DNA from 3 places in the Paenibacillus sp. lzh-N1 genome. Region 3 is predicted to be linked to each of the others. Evidence: riboswitches for the same ligand, from Rfam matches in the RefSeq annotation. Region 3 holds a riboswitch; each other region holds the start of a gene.
What was found. Region 3 has a riboswitch for thiamine pyrophosphate ahead of C0638_RS19480 (thiamine phosphate synthase). Riboswitches for the same ligand answer to the same signal wherever they lie in the genome.

Region 1 (5,984 bases), 2.6 Mb from region 3:
TGGCCGCTACAGCCACGGGAAAAAAGCATACTAATGTAATGACCATAAGCTTGGGCAGCACCCCAAAACCGAACCATACCATGAGCAACGGACCGAGGGCGATAATCGGAATGTTTTGGCTAAGGATCAAGAGCGGGTATAGAGCAGATTTGAGAAAAGGAATCGTATGAAGAACGATGGCGATCAGCAGTCCCGTTGCTGTCCCTATAGCAAATCCCGCAAGCGTCAGGCGAACCGTAGCCCATGTATGGGTGCCAAGCAACGCCGATTGCGCCATGCCCTCTTGTACGATTAGGGATGGAGCTGGCAGGAGCCAGGATTCAATATGTAAATAGTTAACCGCTCCCTGCCAAGCCGCTAAAAAGAAGAGGACCGCCACAAGGGGCGGCCATACGCTTTTCCACCAGGATGCGTTCTTGCCTTTCGGATTCATGGGCGATACTTCTCGGTCAGCTTGTTCATGCTGATGCCCTGTGGGTTATGTGCGATTTTGATCTGTGAAATGACGCTGGGACTTCCAGCTTCCGTCAAGGCCTCATGCATGTCTTTGACGACTTTCAGCAATTCGTCCAATTCGCCCTCCATTGTGGTATCCAATGGATTCACCTGATGCTTGACGCCGGAACGCTGAATGACCTCAATCGCCTTGTCTACATATGGATAAGAGTCTTCGTTATTAGGAGTTTTAGGGATGACTTGAATACTGAGCAATGTGTTAGCCATGCGAATTTCACCTGTCCTTTTTTGTTTAAGTTATTAGGAAAATAAATTGGTTTAAGGCGGGGAGACCGCTTCACGGTTCATTTGATCTTACGATCGCTGTTGCCGCGGGATTCTTTGAATAAAATTTAAAAGGTAAGAATCCCCCTGAGCATATGCTTCCGAAGCTAGCTTTCCTAAAGAAAGCTTTCAGGCGAACACCTCGCTTCTCCAGATTCAAATGAATCGCTACGCTGCCAACCGCCTTATAAGCACCTTATTTTTAAAGCAGGGTTGTGTGGCATTTTTACACACAAGCGCACCTGCTTTTGCGCTTAGATACTATGAGACTAAAGAATAAACCAAGTGGAGCGAGAGCGAAGCGGACGGAATGGTGCTGTACAAGCGAAGCGGTCGCTTTTGTCCCCGGATTTTTACCCTGCTGATGCTTTAATCCGGAAATCCGGGGGCGGTGGCGATGGAAAGCATCATCAGTCCGCGTAGTGGCACAAAGGCTACTTCAAGCTCTATTTACAAGATCAACGCTTGGGCAAGAAGTCGTTTGTAAAGGCTTTATCGACTTCCAAAGGTTTGCTGAGCAGCTTGCGTTCATACATCCAGTCCGAGTAGTTTTTCCATATCTCCGCTTTTTGTACGCCCCATTGCGGGGCATCGTCCTGATAACGCGGACTTAGCCATTTTTGACTAGCGAGTACCAGTTTTTTGTCCAGCTCCGGCACAGCTTTACTTAAGATATCTGCCGCTTCTTCTGGATGGGCGATAGTGTATTCATAGCCTTGCGCGGTAGCGTCCATGAACGCCTTAACCAGCTCAGGATCATTTTTTATCGTCTGTTCATTGCTCACAATTACAGGTGTATAGTAATCGAGGTTTTTGGAATAATCTTTTACATATAGCATATCCAATGGCTCACCTCGAAGCTTGGCCTCAATCCCGGTCCATGCGTAGAAAATCCAGGCAAAGTCAATATCCCGCTTCACGGCTGTAAAATAGTCTGCATTACCCATATTGACGATCTTCACTTTGCTCACATCACCTTGGTCTGAATCCATGATGGATTTCATGACCGCTTCTTCTACAGGAGAACCCCAGCCGCCGTAGCTTTTACCCTCGAAATCTTTCGGGCTTTTAATTCCGCGGTCTACCGGGGCTGCGAAGCCAGAGGTGTTATGCTGAATCACCGCAGCGATGGATACGAGCGGCACGCCTTGGATGCGAGCCTGAGTGACGCCTTCTTGATAGCTGATACCAAAAGGTGCAGCATTCGAAGCAACCATTTGGTCGGCTCCGCCTGAGCCTGGTTGAACAATTTGGACATTCAAGCCTGCTTTTTCGTAAAATCCTTTGTCCTTGGCGACATAGAGTCCTGTGTGATTCGTATTGGGTGTCCAGTCGAGCACGACTTTAACATCTTTGAGCCCCTTTGCCGAGGTAGACGTTGAAGTGTCGGCAGCAGGAGCCTCCTTTTGAGATGTAGGGGGATTGCCGCCGCAAGCGGTCAGAGTCAGAGCCATGAGCCAAAGACTGATTAGACCCAGGCTTAACATTTTCATGCGCTTCATCTTTGTGTTCTCTCCTTTTTAATTACCCGTTGTCCGTCCAATCAGACAGCTTATGTTCCCCATTTTCACAAAAATAACATCTGCCGGAATGCAATCTTTCCAACAACTTCATCTTCAACAAAAAAAGCGTCCCGGGATTCCGGGACGCTTGCGCTTGTATATACCAAAGTAAGGGATGTCCTGTTTTAATAAAAGGCACATCTTGCTTAAGCATTCCTACGCTGGCATTACCCAGATCAGGTTGTAAGGGTCAGTGTCTTGGGACACACTCTCAGCCGGCCGATTCCAGCACCCCTGGCATTGTATGGTTTAATGGGTTCGTTTATTCGGGTTTACTACGACGATTATATGCCTTGAAGGCGGGTCTGTCCAGCCTTAAGGAAGCGCTCACGGTTCATTTGCCGAACGACAGGGTACACTTTTACTGTGAGCTTTGATCTGAAAATGAACATGAATCATTCAGATCTGTTCTGGTCATGTTATTTTCAGAACAGCTACACTGTATGTTTAGGAGAGCTGGTGCCAAGTGGCATAGACTCTATAGAATTCTAATTCGTAAAAAGGAGTTGTTGTACTGTGGGTAAAACGGATACATTGGATCGCAGTCAGCTGGAACAAGCCATTGTGAAGGCTTTGGATAACAACAAATTTTGCTCGTTAGGTACGGTAGAGGGCGGAAAACCGAAAGTGCGCTATATGGCCCTTTTTAACGATGGAATGAACATTCATCTGGCGACGGATCGCAAAACACATAAAGTGGAAGAGCTAAAGGACAATCCGAATGCTTATCTGCTGCTGGGTTATGAAGTGGGTGGTACGAAGGAAGTCTTGGAAGTGGAGGCTACCGTCCAGGTTACAGCTGATGAGGGGTTACGCAAACAAGTGTGGAATGATTCTCTGAAAAAGTGGTTTTCCGGACCTGATGATCCCGATTATGTCATTTTAGACGTCAATCCGACTCGTATTGAGTACGTTGGTCAACAAACGGAGCGCCAGGTGTGGACGAAATAGAAACAATATAACAGACAAGCCAGTAAATTTCCAACCTTTTCAGGAGATTTACTGGCTTTTTTATGCGAAAAATAATTATTTTTTCATAAATATTTTAAGCAAATGACTACTCTTTTGTCTGGCGTTGGATTAAAATAGGAATGGTGGGTTCAAAGCTTACATATATGTGCAAAAGTATGTATATGAGGCATACACCTTAATGAGGAGGGGTATATTTTGTTATTTCGTAAAAATTGGTTTAAAGGGTTTACAGCAGCAGTTGTAGCTTGTAGCCTGCTGGTGTTTTCAGCCGCTCCATCCTGGGCAGCTAGCGATTCTCGCGATAGCGCTACGGTGAATCTGCGGATCATGGAAACGACGGATATTCATGGGGCACTGATGAATTATGACTACTATTCGGACAAAGAAACCAACGAATATGGCTTGGTTAGTACAGCTAGTTTGATCCAGAAGGCACGTAGTGAAACAAGAAACAGTATGTTGTTCGATAATGGTGATTTGCTGCAAGGCAATCCATTAGGCGATTATATGGCTCGCAATAAAACCTTTGAGAAAGAAGGCGGTGTTCATCCGGTCTACAAGATGATGAATTTAATGGGCTATGATGCAGCTACAGTGGGCAACCATGAATTCAACTACGGTCTCGACTTTCTGGACAAATCGCTCAAGGGAGCTGATTTTCCTTATGTAAATGCGAACGTTTATGTTGATAAAGGGGGGCAAGCTACTAAAAATTATTTCACCCCTTATCAGATTCTTGATAAAACAGTAATGGATGAGAAGGGCGAAGAGCATACACTCAGAGTGGGTGTCATCGGTCTGGTAACACCTCAAATTATGCAGTGGGATGAAGCCAATTTGAAGGATAAGGTCGTTACAAAGGATATTGTGGAAACAGCCAAAAAGTTTATTCCACAAATGAAAACAGAAGGGGCTGACATTATTGTCGTACTTGCACATACAGGCTATGAAGATGTGCCGCAAACGCCAATGATGGAAAATGCCGTTAAATATTTGAGCAAGGTAGACGGAATTAACGCGATTCTGTTTGGGCATGCTCACAAATCTTTCCCAAGCTCAGATTTTAAAGATATGAGCGGATTAGATTTGGACAAAGGAACTATTAATGGTGTACCGGCTGTAGAAGCTTCTTCTTGGGGCAAGGATCTAGGCATTATCGATCTGAGCCTGGAAAAGAAAAACCGTGAGTGGAACGTCATCGACTCTCAGTCTCAAGTGCGTCCGGTTGTAAGTACCACCAATCAGGCTGCGCAGTTTATTCCTGAATTTAAACTAGTTGATGCGATTAAAGAAGAGCATCAAGGAACGCTAGATTATATTCGTCAACCTGTCGGTACAACGACTGCACCGATTACCAGCTATTTTGCATTAGTGCAGGATGATCCGTCCATTCAAATTGTGACAAATGCACAGAAATGGTATGTTCAAAACCATCTTAAAGGAACAGAATACGAAAAGCTTCCCGTGTTGTCGGCAGGCGCTCCGTTCAAAGCCGGTGGTCGTAACGGTGCCGAGTATTATACCAACATTCCTGAAGGTACAATAGCGATTAAAAACGTGTCCGATCTGTACGTGTACCCGAACACGGTTCATGCCGTAGAAGTTACTGGTGCTGAAATTCAGGAGTGGCTGGAATGGTCTGCGGGTCAGTTCAACCGCATTGATCCTAGCAAAACAGAGGAACAATCGCTGATCAACAAAGATTTTCCAACCTACAATTTTGATGTGATTGACGGTGTGAATTACCAGATTGATGTAACTCAGCCTGCACGATATGATGCCAAGGGAACTATTATTGATTCTTCAGCCCATCGTATCAAGGATCTGCAATACAATGGGAAGGCTATTGATCCTGCACAGAAATTTATCGTTGCGACCAATAACTATCGTGCTTCCTCCTCCAAACTGGCCAACCCAGATGGCAAACGTATTGTGATGGCAGCACTAGATGAAAGTCGCCAAGTCGTTGTTGATTATATCCGTACGAACGGAACGATTAACCCGTCAGCGGACGGCAACTGGTCTATTGCTCCTTTTGGCCAGGCCAAGGTTACCTTTGAATCCTCTCCTGATGCCAAAGATGTGCTGGCCGGAAATCAACAAATTTCATACTTGAGCAGCGCGGCAGACGGGTTTGCCAAATACAGCTTGAAAGCTGGCGCTAAGCCTAGTGCAGCAACGACGTCTGTGAAGGAAGCTGCGGCACCTGCGAAAGCAACCGCGAAGCCAGCTGTTAAAACGACTAAACCTGCAGCTGCAAAACCAGCTAAAACAACGAAACCAAAGGCGTCCAAGTAACTTGGAGTTTTAGTTTCCACTCCATATCAGAATGAAGCAGTAAGTCTCTTTAAACAAGAGACTTGCTGCTTTTTTTGATGCCAAATACAACAGTACCTGCGTTTATCATGAGTGTAAAAAAGGTTTTGTTTTTGTCGAATATGCACTTAAGTCCTAAGTTGTTGTTGAGAATAAGCTTATTTTTTGTAAAAACACGTAATTATATAGTACTTTTGTTCTAATTATTTGTGATATAATGGTGAAAAAACCGGGAAATTGTTCCGAGGAGGACCATTATGACTTGCAGCAATTGCAGCATCATATTACCTATTAAGGATCAAGGATTGCTGAAAATTAGGCATTCTAGGGTGTCACTTACTCCAGCATTAGAGG
Region 2 (5,984 bases), 2.2 Mb from region 3:
ATCCGATTAGACGATTGGGTGTTATTGTAGCAAAAGATATTCCTATTGCTAAATGCAAAATAGCCGATAAAAATAAAGCTAATTTTAATGTGCTGAATAGAAATCCACCCGAATATTTGAACATGAGTGCAAGGAAAATCAAATCAAGTACAATAAACACACTTGCACAAATCTTACGATAAGAAGCGAGCATACGTTCAGAAAAGGTGTTTCTATGCTTTGAATACCTAGGATTCAGTACTACGATAGCCAGTGTTAAAACCATAGTAACTAATGGAAAATACAACAATGCTATACGATCCTTAGCGGAATGAAACAAGGAGGAAAACAAAGAAAAATTTATAACATGCAGCACAATAAAGAAAATAGACACATGCATCCACGGCTTCTTGAATTCTTCTTTTACATCATAGTTGCTTTTACTCTCCATCCCGCTTGCTCCCTCCATATAACAGAAATTGAGTGACTCCACTTTATTATGCATATTTTCCAATACTAAAAATGAAATAAACATCACAACAGCAAAAAAAGCCGACCCACTCAGGACCGGCTTCCAACCATGTTCTCTTACCTTCGCTTGCCAATTACTTCGAGATATCCAAGAAGCCCTCTCCGAATACGTCCCGTACGTCATGAATGGTAATAAACGCTGCTGTATCGATAGCTTTCACAATCTTTTTAAGCGCGGACACCTCTTGTTTACTAATGACGATATATAGGACTTCTTTTGGATTTTTGGTGTAATATCCGTGACCTGACAGGACGGTAACTCCACGGTCCATTTGCGTAATGACCATCTCGGCAATTTTATCTTGGTGCTCCGAAATGATCATGACCGCTTTTTTCGGGTTCAGTCCTTCAATCATGAAGTCCATCACCTTCGTACCAACGTACAAAATAACGATAGTCAGCATCAATTTTTCCGGACCAATAATAAAATAGGAAGAGAATGCAACAATCAGATCAAAAAACAACAAGGCATAGCTGATATTCCAATCCAGATATTTGTTAGCGATCCGGGCTAAAATGACGGTTCCTGCCGTTGTACCACCGACCCGTACAATTAAGCCAATTCCAACCCCTACCAAAACTCCGGCAAATACAGCATTAATCGTCGGCTCATGCGAATCAATCCGCCAGTTGACCGTTAAATGCAAAAACAATGAGTTAAATGCGACCGCAATTATAGTGTACAAGGTCGTTCTCTTGTCCAAAAATTTATATCCAACAATCAGCAGCAAGCCATTAATCACCAGATTGACGATCGAGGGAGACCACTGAAACAGGTAGTACAAGATGATCGTGACCCCTGTAACGCCCCCCTCGCCAAACTCATTCGGGATCACATACAGATTAACAGCCAGCGCGAAAAAAAACGCACCCAGAATAATAAATACGATATCTGCAATACTTTTTTTCATATATGCTCTAATCCTCTCTCTAACATTTCAACGGATGAATTGCCAGATGGATTGGCTGACTCTTCTTGCCAAAATACGCTGACAACCAGTTCATGGTATCCACTCCCCAACATAAAGTCAATACAACTTTGACACTTTAATTCGCCACCAGACTGCCTTAGTCCAACCTTAGAATTCCGCAAAATTCTGCTAATACAAGGTTATTCGACAAAAAAACACAATCCCGACTACTAAACTAAGAAAACGGGCCTCTAGCCCTTGTTTAGGCCCTAGGCACATTTTCCCCTAAAATGACCATCCTCCTAATACACATTTTGGACACATACGACCATCTTCCTGTTTTATGGCAAAAGCGTTTTACTTTGGATAAATGCGGGTATAATGATTGAAACCTTACCAAGCAACCTACACGGCATTACGACATCAAGTACATATAAATAGTCCTATACAGTTGTCCTAAGCAACTCAATCTGAATTTGACAATATGGAATTGGAGGAATGACCCACATGAATACAATGAACTTAACTGTCCACACCCTGATGCCCTTTCACCACCAATACCAACGTGCCAACGCGGTGAGTATGCAGAAGAAAGAAGATAGCTCGGAGAAGAAGCTCAGCTTTCAGGACATTTTGAATGAAAAAATGGGTAAAAAATAAAGCGCCGTTAAGCCGGTGCATATCTCGCTTTACATAAGCTGAAAAGCCGTAGTTTTCTACATCGACTGTAGAGAACCACGGCTTTTTGCTATGTCACGCGTTTCTAAACCTAAACTCATACGTTCATGGAAATAAACCTCTGACGAGCTTAACTGTACTATTTGTTGAGGCTTCCCAGTTGATTGACTTTCGTATCGCTTCCGATTTATCGCTCGCCATCCCGATACTGCTCTGCCTTCTCACGCATCCCGGCGACGACGGCTTCCTCGGTATTCAGTCCCTTATCTGCCGCATAGGCACGAATGTCCTGTGTGATACGCATACTGCAAAACTTAGGACCGCACATCGAGCAAAAGTGTGCTTCCTTGGCCCCCTCTGCCGGTAGTGTTTCATCATGGTAGGACAAGGCCCGCTCAGGGTCAAGCGAAAGATTGAACTGATCGCGCCAGCGGAATTCAAAACGTGCCTTGGACAAAGCATCGTCCCGCTGCTGCGCCCGTGGATGACCCTTCGCCAAATCAGCAGCATGTGCGGCAATTTTGTAGGTAATAACTCCCTCGCGGACATCATCCTTGTTCGGCAGGCCCAAGTGCTCCTTCGGCGTAACATAGCACAGCATGGACGTCCCGAACCAACCGATCATAGCCGCCCCGATAGCTGAGGTAATATGATCATATCCTGGTGCGATATCCGTCGTCAGCGGCCCTAAAGTATAAAAGGGAGCCTCCTTACAAATTTCCATTTGTAAATCCACATTCTCCTTGATTTTGTGCATAGGGACATGTCCCGGCCCTTCAATCATGACCTGGACATCATGCTTCCATGCGATTTGCGTTAGCTCGCCCAACGTCTTCAGCTCTGCAAATTGTGCTTCATCATTCGCATCATAGATACTACCCGGACGCAGACCATCCCCGAGAGAAAAGGCCACATCGTAGGTTTTCATAATTTCACAGATTTCTTCAAAATGCGTATACAAAAAGTTCTCCTGATGGTGCGCAAGGCACCAGGCTGCCATAATCGATCCGCCCCGGGATACAATTCCCGTCATTCTATTCGCTGTCATCGGTATATATCGTAGCAATACTCCCGCATGAATTGTAAAATAGTCCACTCCTTGCTCCGCCTGCTCAATCAGTGTGTCTCGATATAACTCCCACGTCAGCTTCTCTGCTTCGCCGTTCACCTTTTCCAGTGCCTGATATAGCGGCACCGTCCCAATCGGTACGGGTGAATTCCTAATAATCCATTCGCGTGTCGTATGGATATTACGACCTGTGGACAGGTCCATGACGGTGTCTGAGCCCCAGCGTACAGCCCAGGTCATCTTCTCCACTTCCTCCTCGATGGAGGACGTAACCGCGGAATTTCCAATGTTTGCATTGATCTTCACGTGAAAATGGCGCCCTATGACCATGGGCTCGCTTTCCGGGTGATTGATATTTGAAGGTAAAATGGCTCGTCCAGCCGCCAACTCCTGCCGCACAAACTCGGGCTCCACTCCTTCACGGATCGCCGCAAATTCCATTTCAGGCGTAATGATCCCTTGCCGCGCATAATGCATTTGCGTCACAGTGCGCCCTTGTGAAGCCCGAAGCGGACGGTTAGTCACGCCGGGAAATTCCACTGTTTCCCGTTTGGAGCCGGGTTTCAGTCCATTATCCTCCGGCTTGACGGCGCGGCCCGCGTAAGCCTCCACATCCCCCCGTTCCAGTGCCCAAGCTCGCCGTAATGGTGGCAAGCCCTGACGAATATCCACCTGATAGGCTTCATCTGTCATCGGACCGCTGGTATCGTACACACGCAGTGGCTCATGATACTCTATCCCCTGCGGCGTATGTGTGGGATGCAGCGCGATTTCACGCTCTGGCACGGCAATGTCCGGCCGAGAACCTTGAATATACACCTTGCGGCTCCCCGGGAAAGAATTAACCCTACTGGATTGCTCCGCACTTGCCTTCTCTACTGCTGTTGATTTCATTCCTGTTTCTTTTGTTCCTTCGGTTTCTGTCGGTTTCATGATCCATTCCTCCCGTATCGTTGAAATGACACACCGATCCGGAACCATTCCGAGGGTGGCGCTGATCTATGCAAAAAAGCCGGTTCCCTAGGGAACCGGCTAATCAAACGAGGCAGCTATCCAGATAGCACGCACATGGAATAAAACCCTATGCGTCACCGCAGACAGCAGCTGCGTATACATTTCAATGGCCGATTACTTCCCTACGCTGGTATGATCCAGATCAGGTGCAAAGGGTCCGGAATCTTGCCCGATTCCATCTCAGCCCGCATTACAGGCTCCCCCAGTAACTGTGATACTTTCTATTCACATGAATTGGCGGCTATAACAGACAACCCGCCATCTCTATCAGACTACTTTAAATCTATAGCTTTGGCAACCCTTGTATGATTTCCTTTTGTATTGATTACTGTTACGGGAGCATAAGCCCCATTTCCTTAGCTGCTTCGATCAAAACCGGAGCAAAATCATGCAGCGTCTCAGGCGCAAGTCGACTGACCGGGCCGGATACAGATAAAGCCGCCGCGACCTGTCCCTTTCGGTTCACAATAGGCGCGGCCACAGCCGCAGCTCCTGGCTCACGTTCTTCATAGCTAGTCGCATACCCCTTCTCACGAATGTCCTGCAGCTGGGCTTTATATACCTCAGTATCTACCGAGGGAGGCCATTCTTCACTGCTTAGCAGTACCTCCAGCTCCTGTGGCGGCATAAAGGCCGCCAGCACCTTGCTGGAGGCTCCCACAGCCAGCGGCATACGCGCTCCCACGGGAGCAACCCTGCGGATCGCCTGATTGCTCTGCACGGCTTGTATGCGAATACGCATGCTTCCATCTCGCAGGTACAAGCTGACCGTCTCCCCTAAGCGATCACGCAGTCCTTCCATTGCAGGCTGTAACAACACCGCCGGCTCATCGCTTTGGGACAGATGCGTCGACAGCTCCCATATGCGAAAACCAAGCCGATATTTTTCCGTTTCGGCATTCCGAACGACAAATCCCCGATCCTCTAGCGTAGTCAAAAGACGATGAACGGTGCTTTTATGTAGACCAATTTGGGAGGCAATCTCCGTTAGACCAAGATCAGATTCTGCGGTAAAACACAGCAGTATATCAAGTGCACGCTCTACAGCGCGGACGGTTAATTTACGGTCTTCCATCGTGAACCGCTCCTCTTGTATCCATATTCGTTTCACACTATGAAACATGGTTACATAAATTATATAGAATAGTCGCGGCTACTGTAAACCGATGTTTTTGTGACAACCATATTACAGAACAAGAACAAACATCGACAATTCTTTGCATCATTTTTACTTTTCCGGTTCAGACGTTGACTTTGGATAATACCCATCATACGATAATAGGTATCTATACGGACATACCCTACTATTTTCAAGTGGAATTATACCTAAATTTTATGATTCGAAGATCAATTCTATATAAGGAGGCTCTTACATGATTTCGACATCCCAGCGTAACGCTCAGCTACAGACCGCTGTTCAGGAGCCGTCCACCCCACTCTTTAATCCCCGTATGCTGCGGTTCAAGCACGTTGTGATTGCTCTGCTGCTGTCGGTCGTATTTTTTCTGTTGTTTTGTTTTATTGCCTTGCATGCTTACATCGCCTGGGTGCTTACGAATCCCACCGTCGCGCCATTATACTCTAATCCGATGCAAGCCAAAGGTATGCCTTATGAGGAAGTCAGCTTCCCAGCCAAGGATGGTAGCCGCATGGTACAAGGCTGGTATATCCCGGCAGATCAATCGCGGAAAACCATTATTTTCAGTCATGGCTATGGAGCCAACCGTGAAGAAAGCTGGATTCCCATGTATGATCTGGCGCATTATGCCCATAGCTTGAACTTTAATGTGGTCATGTTCGAT
Region 3 (5,984 bases):
CATTTGTACTGCCTGCGGAATAATCCCGGCCGTATCACAGGTCTCCCCTCCAAGCGGTACAGTTCCCATCAGACAGTGTAGACAAGGTGTCTGACCCGGTAAAATAGTGTAAGTTACACCATAGCTACCCACACATCCTCCATAAATCCAAGGAATGCGATGCTTGAGTGCCATGTCGTTCATAAGAAGCCGGGTATCGAAATTATCGGTTGCATCCATCATGAGATCTACCCCCTGGATCAACTCTTCCAGCTCTTCTATCCCAACATCCAAGACATGTGCATGTACAATTGTTTCCGAATTAATATCCTTTAATCTTCGCTGGGCAGCTACTGCTTTGGGACACCTTTGCACAGCATCACTTTCCTGAAAAAGCTGCTGGCGCTGCAAATTGCTCCATTCCACATAATCCCGGTCTACCAGGCTTACCGTACCTACGCCTCCACGAACTAACGTTTCTGCAATACCAGTGCCCAGCGCTCCAACACCTATGATTAGTACATGAGAGGAAGCAAGCCGGCGTTGGCCTGCAGGCCCAAAGGGTGCAAACCTTTCCTGTCTGGAATAACGGTCACTTTGTGGTGGTTCAGCAGCAGATTTTTTAGTAATCCTCATCCCTGAACCATGCCTTCTATCGGACTGCTTGCTGAAGCATAACGTTTTACAGGAATCATCCCCGCCTCAAATCCATATCTGCCTGCACGTACAGCCAGCTTCATGGCCTCAGCCATTTTCACAGGATTCTTCGCTCCTGAGACAGCTGTATTCAGCAGAACACCATCTGCTCCCAACTGCATTGCCATTGCTGCGTCACCAGGTGAGCGAATACCAGCATCGACAATGACCGGAACTTCCGCTTGCTCGATAATCAACTCTAACGAAAACGGATTGAGCAAACCATGTCCTGTACCAATCGGCGACGCTCCAGGCATTACGGCATGTACTCCAAGCTCTTGCAACCTCTTCGCTAGTATCACATCATCCGATATGTAGGGTAGCACGACAAAGCCTTCCTCTAGCAACTTTTCACTAGCTTTCAATGTTTCAAAAGGATCAGGCAACAGCGTCTTGCTATCCCCAATGACTTCTACCTTAATCATATCGCACAAGCCGGAGGCTTTTGCCAACTTGGCAATACGGATTGCCTCCTCTGCTGTTGTTGCCCCCGCTGTGTTGGGAAGAAGTGTATACCGGCTCAAATCCAGTGTATCGAGAAAATGCTGCTTATCCCGTTCCTCCAAATTCAGTCTGCGCACAGCGAACGTTAATATTTCCGTCTCAGCAGCCTCTACGGCTTGGGATTGGATATCCAGATCCGAAAATTTCCCTGTTCCTAGCAACAGCCTTGAGGTAAAAGATGCTTTTCCAATGGTTAACATGATCAACCGCCTCCTACAAAATGTACGATTTCTAGGCAATCTCCATCCTTAAGTACCGTTTCATGATGATCTTCACGGGTCAATATATGCCGATTCAGCTCTACCACTACGGTTTTCACCTTTAAATCAAGTTCATGCAGCAATTGATCCACACGAGTGATTCGATTGGAAATGGTCATGCTCTGTCCGTTAATGGTCAGCTTCATAAGCTTTCCTCCTTGAAAAGTTCAGAAGAAAATTTACTTATTCCAAGTCCAGCTGCACCAGCCCCTTTAAGCATAGCTGCCATCGCTCGCCCAGTCGCATCACTAAGCAGGACACCGTTGCGATAATGCCCGACTGCAGCATAGACGCCCTCTACTCCAGGAACAGGCCCAATGAAAGGACGCTCCGCAGCCGCCTGCGGACGCAAGCCTGCCCATGCACGTACAAAAGAAGCTTCCTGTACACGCGGTAACCAGGCAGATGCACGTGCTAACAACCCCTTTAAGCCTCCTACGGTCACCTCTTTGTCATATTGATGCGGAAGACTTGTGGCACCAATCCAAAGCTCGTTATTCTGTTTAGGCACGAGGTAAATATCGTCAGCATAAATGGTATAATCCAACGGATGATCCTTCGAGGAGACTGCTACCGCTTCGCCCTTGACCGGGTATAGTGGATAATCAAACCCAATTTGTTCTAGCAATTTCAAGCTGTCCAAGCCTGCGGCAATCACGACCTGATCGCAGGAAAAAAATCCACTATCCGTTCGCACACCACAAACTCGACCATCCTGTATGACCAGTTCCTCAGCTTGAGTTCCAGACCATATTGTTGCTCCCAGCACCGCAGCTGCCCCTGCATAAGCACGGCAAAGCTGGACAGGAGACACTTGTGTCTCCTTTGATCGGTAGATAGCCCCAATTACTTGATCTGCCAAGCCCGGAATCCGTCGGGCCAACTCCTTGGCATCCCACCAAATGGGACGATCATCCTCTCGCATATTCGCAGCATTCCAGCGTTTTTGGCCCTCTGCTTCCGAACGAAATGGGGTCACAAATCCTCCTGTACGAAAGTCCACTGAAATACCCGATAAACGTTCCAAATCACAGACAAGGTCAGGGAATGCATCTCGACTTGTACGGGCAAATCGTGCCAGCTCAAGGTCTGCAAACTCTTCACTTTCCGCTGCCAGCATTCCCACCGCTGCTCCTGATGCTCCCTCACCAGGGATCCATCGTTCCAGCATGATCGTACTACGTCCCTCCTTAGCCACATGATAAGCAATGGAACTGCCGATCACACCTCCGCCTATGACCAAGCATTCAGCGTGTCCTATCGCTTTTTTCTCTGTATGTGTCTTTGACATATGTTCCGTGTCTCCTCTCCAGTAAGCATTCTGCTTTCCCTTCGTCTTGTTTTCTTGCTACAGGTCGTGAACTACAAGATCTACCATTCGCCTATATTCCATCGCTGCTGCAACGGGTGACTTTGCTTCCCATATACCAGACATCACCGCAATTCCGCTTGCTCCAGCATGATAAAGCTCTGGAACATGATGGGGTTGTATGCCTCCCAGCGCTATCACCGGAATGTCCGACAATCTGCAAATGCTTTCAAGCTGTGCTATACCCCGCGGTACAAGACCAGCTTTACAATGGGTCTCATATACATGACCAAATAGTACATAGTCTGCTCCAGCCTGCTCGGCGGTCTGCACCTCCTCCAACGAATGTACAGACACTCCACAGCGTGTACCCTCTGAAAGTAGACTTTTCGCATCCACCACAGATAACCCATTAGCTGGAAGCTGGACAGCTCCTGCCGAGGTAAGTAAAGCTACGTCCACGCGGTCATTTACTACAATTTGCCGCAAAGGAACTTCCTGCTTGATCATGCTACGAGTCAAAGAAAGCAAAGCAGAGGCACCCTTCTGTTTCGAACGTGCGTGTACATAATGAATATAAGGACAAATAGCGGCAGCCACTTGGGGTACATTCACACAGGAGACACTTTCCATCGTAATTACGTGTAATTCGATCTCATTTTCACCTCACTTGGACTAAAGAATATGAACTTGTGTTATCAAAAAATCGTATTAGCTGAATCTATACTGTTGTAGCTCCATATTGGGTAATATCATACGGAGCCAGCCACTTGTACCAGCAATAATGAAAGGAGATCATATGTAAATCCGTCTACGGAAAATCGAACAAATGAAGATGAACGAAACGCAAAAAGCCACTTCCCAAAGGAAGTGGCTTGACAAACGTTCAAAATCAAACGGACTATTATATCCGTAAACGTATATCGTTCCTGCGCAAACAAAAGTAAAGAGCTACTACCTTGTTTGTACAGTACTCACTTCCCTACGCTGGCATAACCCAGATCAGGTACAAAGGGTCCGAAATCCATTTATTTCGTCTCAGCCGCATGGGCGGCTCCCCTAGTGTGACTATTTTATTGTATCAGCTAAAGATAGCTTAGCATATTTTCCTAATTCTGCAAACCCCACCTTGTGTGAAATCTGTCAGAACTGGATTTTAGTTAACTTTACTAGACCACTCTTCTACATTCCACGTTTTGGTTACCCAATCCTCGTAAAAGTCCGGTTCGTGGGATACAAGCAATACGGTCCCTTTGTATTCCTTCAAAGCGCGTTTGAGTTCATCCTTTGCTTTGACATCCAAGTGGTTGGTAGGCTCATCAAACAGTACCCAGTTGCTCTCACGCATTAGCAGTTTACAAAGGCGGACTTTAGCCTGTTCTCCACCACTAAGCGCAGACAAAGGCCGCGTGATATGCTCATTCTTCAAACCACAACGCGCCAAATGCGCTCGTACTTCATGCTGATTCAAATGTGGGAATTCATTCCATACATCGTCAATTGGTGTAATTTTCTCTGCCTTTACTTCCTGCTCAAAATAAGCGGGCTGCAAGAAATCTCCTTGATAGGTTTTTCCGCTGATCGGAGGTATTTTCCCCAGAATGGTTTTGAGTAACGTAGACTTACCAACACCATTGCAGCCAACAATTGCGATCTTTTCGCCACGTTCGATCGTCATGGACATTTTAGGCAAAAGGGCATGAGTATAGCCAATTTCAAAGTCAATACCTTCAAAAACTGTTTTCCCGCTTGCACGGGCTTCTTTGAACTGAAAGGTTGGCTTTGCGGCTTCTTCAGGCTTATCAATACGTTCGATTCGATCAAGCTGCTTTTCACGGCTTTTTGCACGACCTGATGTAGATGCGCGCGCTTTATTGCGCTGAATAAAGTCTTCCTGTTTCTTAATATATTCCTGCTGCTTCTCGTATGCATCAATATGCTGGGCTTTGTTCAGATCCGCCATTTCAAGAAACTTTTCATAGTTAGCTGAATAACGGGTCATCTTAGCAAATTCAAGATGGTAGATTACATTAACGACTTGGTTCATAAATTCAGTATCATGTGAAATTAGGATAAAAGCATAGGGATAATCCTTCAAATATCGCGTAAGCCACTCAATATGCTCCACATCCAAATAGTTGGTAGGCTCATCCAGCAGCAATACATTTGGCTTTTCCAACAGCAACTTCGCAAGCAGCACCTTTGTCCGTTGCCCACCACTAAGGGCTGCTACATCCCGATCCAGTCCGATGGCGGAGAGACCTAATCCATTCGCCATTTCTTCAACCTTCACATCAATGAGGTAAAAATCCCCCATATCCAGTTGCTCTTGAATTTCTCCCATCTGTTCCAGCAGGACTTCCAACTCTTCGGGAGAAGCCTCTCCCATTTTGTCCGTAATCTGCATCATTTCCTTTTCCAGTTCCAACAAAGGAAGAAACGCGTCTTTTAATACATCACGTACTGTTTTACCTGGCGTTAGCTTGGTGTGCTGATCCAGATAGCCATAACGTACACGTGGAGTCCATTCCACTTTGCCTTCATCTTTAAGCAATTTTCCAGTCAGAATGTTCATGAGTGTCGATTTACCAACACCATTTGCTCCTACCAATCCTACACGTTCCCCCGCAAGTAATCGAAAGGAAACATTTTTAAATAACGCACGGTCCCCAAAGTTGTGGGATACATTTTCTACAGTCAATAAACTCATAAGCTGTTTTTGGCTCCTTATTGTCTCATCGGCATTGCCGAGTGTTCTTATTTCATATAGCTATCGTTTCTTTCAAAGCTTTATTGTAGCACATCCGGCACCCTTATCGGAATATTGAAAACAGCGAATTTTAAGGTTTTCAGATGGATTGGCCTAAAAAAAGAAAAACAGTTAATCGTAGTAGCACTTAAGCTCCTCTTCGGTAGGTACGTAAGGAGTTTCTTGCTGCTTTGGTAATCTAAGCTTCTAGTATACAGAAGCTTACAATTCCCTAGCAATGAATGCCTAAATAATTGATAAGTTCTAATAACAATTAATAAAAAGGAACTCTATGTAGACAGTCCTCATGAGTATCGGAGGAATAATAAAATGGAGAAAATGTAATCATCCCGGTCTGGGTTCTTGACCGGGATGAAATAAAATTAATTTATAATTGGCTATCTTTCAGCAGACATGGCAATTTCTTTTGTTTCATGAACTGTACCAAATGGATGCTCAGGCGGTGCATAGATAACGTATATCTTAA

Region 1: linked by a shared signal. The riboswitch ahead of C0638_RS05570 (ABC transporter substrate-binding protein) and the one ahead of C0638_RS19480 (thiamine phosphate synthase) in region 3 are both predicted to bind thiamine pyrophosphate.
Region 2: linked by a shared signal. The riboswitch ahead of thiC (phosphomethylpyrimidine synthase ThiC) and the one ahead of C0638_RS19480 (thiamine phosphate synthase) in region 3 are both predicted to bind thiamine pyrophosphate.

The regions. Positions count from the first base shown of each region.
Region 1 is NZ_CP025696.1:1,222,193-1,228,176, reverse strand. It holds gene C0638_RS05580 (ABC transporter permease) at 1-433, opposite strand, end outside; gene C0638_RS05575 (MTH1187 family thiamine-binding protein) at 430-723, opposite strand; gene C0638_RS05570 (ABC transporter substrate-binding protein) at 1,239-2,282, opposite strand; TPP riboswitch at 2,479-2,588, opposite strand; gene C0638_RS05565 (pyridoxamine 5'-phosphate oxidase family protein) at 2,859-3,293, shown strand; gene C0638_RS05560 (bifunctional 2',3'-cyclic-nucleotide 2'-phosphodiesterase/3'-nucleotidase) at 3,510-5,612, shown strand; gene C0638_RS05555 (EAL domain-containing protein) at 5,888-5,984, shown strand, end outside.
Region 2 is NZ_CP025696.1:877,458-883,441, forward strand. It holds gene C0638_RS03945 (SdpI family protein) at 1-430, opposite strand, end outside; gene C0638_RS03950 (YitT family protein) at 585-1,421, opposite strand; gene C0638_RS25285 (hypothetical protein) at 1,929-2,081, shown strand; gene thiC (phosphomethylpyrimidine synthase ThiC) at 2,287-4,101, opposite strand; TPP riboswitch at 4,285-4,396, opposite strand; gene C0638_RS03960 (IclR family transcriptional regulator) at 4,514-5,257, opposite strand; gene C0638_RS03965 (alpha/beta hydrolase) at 5,556-5,984, shown strand, end outside.
Region 3 is NZ_CP025696.1:4,288,121-4,294,104, reverse strand. It holds gene C0638_RS19500 (ThiF family adenylyltransferase) at 1-615, opposite strand, end outside; gene C0638_RS19495 (thiazole synthase) at 612-1,379, opposite strand; gene thiS (sulfur carrier protein ThiS) at 1,382-1,585, opposite strand; gene thiO (glycine oxidase ThiO) at 1,582-2,730, opposite strand; gene C0638_RS19480 (thiamine phosphate synthase) at 2,788-3,381, opposite strand; TPP riboswitch at 3,711-3,819, opposite strand; gene C0638_RS19475 (ABC-F family ATP-binding cassette domain-containing protein) at 3,905-5,458, opposite strand; gene C0638_RS19465 (cupin domain-containing protein) at 5,896-5,984, opposite strand, start outside.